Linked DNA regions of Undibacterium parvum. The protein of the gene in region 2 interacts with the protein of the main gene of each other region in a pairwise test. Links are inferred from orthologs where the notes say so. Each region holds a gene or a part of one and is shown on either strand. Other genes may lie near its edges.

Region 1 (2,849 bases), 4.4 Mb from region 2 along the record:
GCACCTGGACTTTTGAAATACTTAAAAAATTCAGAGTTGGGATCCACAACTAAAACATCATTTTTCGTCTTAAAACTTGATCTATAGGCTTCGAGGCTGCGATAAAACTTATAGAACTCAGGATTTTGACCAAATGCCTGAGCATAAATCTGTGAAGCTTGAGCGTCACCCGCACCCCTAGTCTGCTCCGCCTCTTTATATGCCTCAGCTAGAATAACGACGCGTTGCTTGTCAGCATCTGCTCGAATTTTTTCGGAATCAGCAAAACCTGTAGAGCGCAACTCATTCGCAACCCGCATACGCTCCGACTTCATTCGATCGTAAACTGAATTATTAATTTGCTCAACATAATCGACGCGCTTCAATCTTACATCCACAATTTCAACGCCTATCTGCTTCGCCTCTTCGGTAACTTTGGTACGAATTGCAGTCATTACCTTATCACGCTCACCAGAAATGACGTCACGCACAGTACGCTTGGTAATCTCATCATTCAAGGCTGCTTTAACGATTTGAGACATCCTATCTCTAGCTCTGCCCTCATCTCCACCAAAGCTAACGTAATACAATTTTGGCGCAACTATATGCCACTTCACATAAGTATCAACCAAGATATTTTTCTTCTCGGCGGTGATAAATCGATCGGCCTCAGGAGACTCAATTGTCAGAATACGCTTATCTAAGAACAGAACATTTTGAAAAGGCGGAGGCAGCTTAAAATGAAGTCCTGGCTCGCTAATTACCGACTTAACTTCACCCAAAGCAAACACAATCGCATGGGAGCGTTGATCAACGACAAATATTGTTGACGACAAGACCAATAAAGCCAAGGCCAGCGCAATCATAGAGGAAGAAAATTTATTCACTATCGTACCTCTCTATCACGGGAATCTCTAACATCGCGAGCTCGACCGTCTTTACTAAAACGCATTTCCACCGTCGGCACTTGCTCTGTTGCGGCAACTGCTGGCGTAGCCACCGCTGGCTTCGCTACCGCCGAGGCGTCTGATTGGGCAATCAATTTATCTAAAGGCAAATAAATCATATTGTTATTATTCTTTGTATCAAGCATCAACTTGGTGGTATTCGAGAAAATTTGTTGCATGGTCTCTAAATACATGCGGTCTCGTGTGACTAACGGCGCCTTTTGATACTCGGTCAATACTTGCCTAAAGCGTCCGGCATTACCCTCAGAGTTCGCGACAACTTTTGCTTTATATGCCTCGGACTCTTGCAGCAGTCGCGAAGCTTCACCCCTAGCCTTAGGAATCACGTCATTTGCATAGGCCTGACCTTCATTTTTTTGACGTTCTTTGTCCTGCCCAGCCTTTACGGCATCGTCGAATGCAGCCTGTACTTGCTCCGGAGGCTGAACCCCTTGCATCGTCACATTTGTGATTTGCACACCCGCCTTATACCGATCCAAAACCTGCTGCATAAGACTGTTCACATCCAAGGCCACTTTTTCGCGCCCTTCATAAAGAACAAAATCCATCTTGCTGCGTCCAACGATTTCACGAATCGCAGTCTCAGCGACTTGTCTTATCATTTCTTCTTGATCACGATTATTGTAAAGCCATTGCGCTGCATCCTTCAGCTTGTACTGCACTGCGAATTGAATGTCGATAATATTCTCATCGTCAGTCAACATCAGAGCTTCTTTGGGCTGCTTGTTCTTAACATTTGAACGATAGCCCACTTCCACAGTTCTTACTTGTGACACGTTAACAATCTCATGCCCTTGGATGGGTGCTGGCCAACGCCAGTTAAACCCTGCTGACGTCGAGTGACTATACTTGCCAAACGTAGTGATAACCGCTGTTTGACCTTCCTGAACAATAAAAAAGCCGCTAACAGTCCAGATGAAAACAACGACCGCCAAGATAACGGCAATACCAATTTTTGCACCGGCAGCATCTGGAGAGAACCCACCACTGCCACCACCGTCACCACTTCCCTTACCACCCAGCAATTGACTAATGCGCTGATTAAAATCACGCCAAAGCTGATCCAGATCTGGTGGGCCGTCGGAGGGTTTTTTTCCATCCTGATTATTGTTTTGCGAGCCACGTCCCCATTGCGGGTCGTTTAGTGACAACGTCAAACCAATTCTTTTTAAAAGTGAAACAAGCATTCTGTCGTTATCCAATTAAATAGTGGGCTGAACTACAAGCAAGCTCAATTAAAACGGGCGTCATTCAATTCAACTTCAACTGCTGGTGTGCCGCGTTTGATTGCATCAAGTTTCGCGTAATCGGCAACTGCATGGCGTAAGTACTCCATCCCGGCACCGGTACGGGCGCTTAGAAAGACTCTTTCGATTTTATCATACTCGCCGATCTCAAATCTTGGCTCCATTGACGCAAGATCAATTTTATTCCAAACCAATAATTGCGGAATATGATCGGCACCAATCTCTTTTAAGACGTGATTCACCTGCAAAATCTGATCCGAACGAACTGGACTACTCGCATCAACAACGTGTATCAATAAATCGGCATGAATCGTTTCTTCCAAGGTTGCTCGAAATGCAGCGACCAACTGATGCGGCAATTCACGAATAAAACCAACCGTATCAGAAATAACAACACCTCCCGCATCCCCCAGATACAAACGACGAGAGGTCGTATCTAAGGTGGCAAATAATTGATCTGCTGCGTATGCATCGGCCTTGGTAAGCGAATTAAACAGCGTAGATTTACCAGCATTAGTGTAGCCAACCAGTGAGACAGAAAAAGTTTGACTGCGACCTCTAGAGCGACGCTGAGTCTCTCGCTGTTTATGCAACTTCTCCATCTTCGCTTTCAGCGCTTTTACACGCTCACCCAACAAACGTCGATCCGTTTCAA
Region 2 (2,970 bases):
TTAACATCGGCATATGCCGGTGCTAACTGCATATTACTCGGCAAATTTTGCATGTGCATGACACACAGCCCGACCTCGACGTCGGAGACTACTTGCCTAGCCTCGATAGAGGCAAAACCACGTACATCATTTACCATATCCACCCCTGCCATAATCGCTTCACGCATCACTTCGGGCTTATAGGTATCAATAGAAATCGCTTTGCCACAGTCCCGCAAAGCGAAAATTATAGGCATAACGCGTTGCAGCTCAACTTCTATAGAGACTGTTGCAGCGCCCGGCCTTGTTGACTCGCCACCAATATCAATAATATCAACGCCGTCGGCTATCATTTGCTCCGCACGAGAAATGGCGTCATCAAGAAAACGGTAATTGCCACCATCCGAAAATGAGTCAGGTGTAACGTTCAGGATGCCCATTACTATCGGGCGACTGCCAGCGCCATCGAGTGCAAAGCGATAACGCCCACATCTAAAAAATGTATTCATAGATAAAAAATAAGGGCGAGGATTACTCCTCACCCTTACATGCAAAATAATTAATCAAAGACAGCGATATTCAATAGTCTTAAGCCGGAGCGGTTGCGCTTGGTGTAACGCCACCAGATTTACCATCAGATGTCGTTTTGGGAGTAGGCTGTCCGGCTTTTGGCGGCCTTGGCTCTATCCCGCTCATAATGTCATTAATTTGATCGGCGTCTATGGTTTCCCAATCTAACAATGCCTTGGTCATTGCCTCAACCTTATCGCGATTTTGCTCTAGTAACTGACGCGAAATCGCATATTGAGCATCCAGAATTGCGCGTATCTCTGCATCAACTTTTTGCTGAGTGGCTTCGGAAATTGTTTTTGAGGCGCCACCGAAATAACCATCTTGCTGACTATCTTCATACACCATCACGCCTAAGCTATCGGACATACCAAAGCGTGTCACCATCGACCTTGCCAACTTTGTCGCACGCGAAAAGTCGTTCGAGGCGCCAGTTGACATCTGTCCAACGAACAATTCTTCAGCGATGCGACCGCCAAACAATATCGCAATCTCTTCTAGCATCTTATCTTTATAGCCGCTGATTTGATCATGCTCAGGCAATTGCCAGGTTAAACCCAAAGCATTTCCGCGCGGCATAATAGTAACTTTGTGTACTGGATCTGCCTTCGGCAAAAGTTTTGCTACGACAGCATGCCCAGATTCGTGATACGCTGTATTTTTACGTTCGTCTTCACGCATAACCATAGATTTACGCTCAGGTCCCATGTAGATTTTGTCTTTTGCATCTTCAAAATCTTGCATTTCGACTAAACGCTTATTGCGACGGGCTGCAAACAAAGCTGATTCATTAACCAAATTTGCCAGATCTGCACCAGAAAAACCTGGGGTTCCACGTGCCAAAATATCTGCCTTAACGTCAGGCGCGATTGGCACCTTACGCATATGTACATTTAAAATTTGCTCGCGGCCACGAATATCTGGCAAGCCAACAGTGACTTGTCGGTCAAAACGACCTGGGCGCAACAATGCCTTGTCAAGTACATCCGCGCGGTTGGTAGCTGCAACGACGATCACACCAGAATTTGGCTCAAAGCCATCCATCTCGACCAGCATTTGGTTTAATGTTTGCTCACGCTCATCGTTGCCGCCGCCCATACCAGCACCGCGATGGCGCCCTACTGCATCGATCTCATCGATAAAGATAATACAAGGCGAATGCTTTTTCGCGTTATCGAACATATCTCTTACGCGTGAGGCGCCAACGCCAACAAACATCTCAACGAAATCAGAACCCGCGATGGTGAAGAAAGGTACTTTCGCTTCACCGGCAATAGCACGCGCCAGCAACGTCTTACCTGTTCCTGGTGGCCCCACCATTAAAACACCACGTGGAATACGCCCGCCAAGTTTTTGAAATTTCGTTGGATCACGTAAGAACTCTACGATCTCAGTAACTTCCTCTTTCGCCTCATCGCAACCAGCTACGTCCGCAAAAGTGACGTTATTATTGGTATCGTCAAGCATGCGCGCTTTAGATTTTCCGAACGAAAAAGCACCGCCTTTGCCGCCACCTTGCATCTGGCGCATAAAAAACACCCAAACACCTATCAGTAAGAGCATAGGGAACCAAGATATAAAGACTTGGGATAAGAAAGATTGTTCTTCAGGCGGTTTGTTATCAAACTTAATTCCGTAATTAACCAAATCGCCGACCAAACCGCGATCGAAAATAGTCAATTGCGAACGTATTTTTTTACCTTCAAGTGTGGTTGCAACCACAGTGCGATTTGCATCATCGATAGTCGCCTCTTTGATGTGCTTCGCCCTCACCTCATCCAAAAACTCAGAGTAAGGCATAGAAGTAGCACCGGAACTTAAACCGCGGCCATCGAATTGTTTAAATACCATAAAAAGCACTAGGGCTATTACCACCCAAATGGCTGCTTTAGAAAACATATTGTTCACGAGAACTCCTTGGACGTACGATAAACGCACGAATTGCCTTGCACACGTAGGTGATCATTCTACCCGTAATGGATAGAGCTTGCTAGACAAGATATGTTGCCTATGTTGATGATTATCAAGAGCGAGAATTCAACTATTTAACTTTTTAAGCATTTTCCAAGCAAAAAAATCTCGGAAGATTTATCTTTGCTTGCTTTAGGCTTTTTATTTGCTACTGTTTTGAACTCGGTTTTGAACATATCTACAATATTATTATAACTAGGACCATGAAAACACTTGACCAACAAAGCGCCATTTGGCTTCAAGTGCGCCTTGGCAAAGGTCACCGCTAACTCAATAATATTTTCTATTCTTGCTGCGTCAACATGAGAATTGCCGGAGAGATTTGGTGCCATATCCGATAAAACAAGATCTACTTTGCGCCCACGCAACTGCGCCTCCAATTTATCCAATACATCTTGCTCGCCAAAATCACCTTGCAAGAATTGGACGTCGGCAATCGGATCCATAGGT

What was found. Proteins that work in one complex are often made in the same cells at the same time.
Region 1: the proteins of ftsH (region 2) and hflK interact in binary tests that used the Escherichia coli proteins (3 or more experiments, as listed by UniProt). The link is inferred for Undibacterium parvum from one-to-one orthologs.

Annotation. Positions count from the first base shown.
Region 1 is NZ_CP034464.1:108,277-111,125, forward strand. Bases 1-2,788 are described here. They hold hflK (FtsH protease activity modulator HflK), read right to left. Parts: upstream 2,135-2,788; coding sequence 866-2,134; downstream 1-865. Other genes in these bases: hflC (protease modulator HflC), read right to left, coding at 1-845; hflX (GTPase HflX), read right to left, coding at 2,179-2,788. Also shown: more of hflX, read right to left, coding at 2,789-2,849.
Region 2 is NZ_CP034464.1:4,462,763-4,465,732, reverse strand. Bases 13-2,921 are described here. They hold ftsH (ATP-dependent zinc metalloprotease FtsH), read right to left. Parts: upstream 2,458-2,921; coding sequence 568-2,457; downstream 13-567. Other genes in these bases: EJN92_RS19455 (RlmE family RNA methyltransferase), read right to left, coding at 2,595-2,921; folP (dihydropteroate synthase), read right to left, coding at 13-488. Outside these bases: more of folP, read right to left, coding at 1-12; more of EJN92_RS19455, read right to left, coding at 2,922-2,970. UniProt on the Escherichia coli protein: Acts as a processive, ATP-dependent zinc metallopeptidase for both cytoplasmic and membrane proteins. Plays a role in the quality control of integral membrane proteins.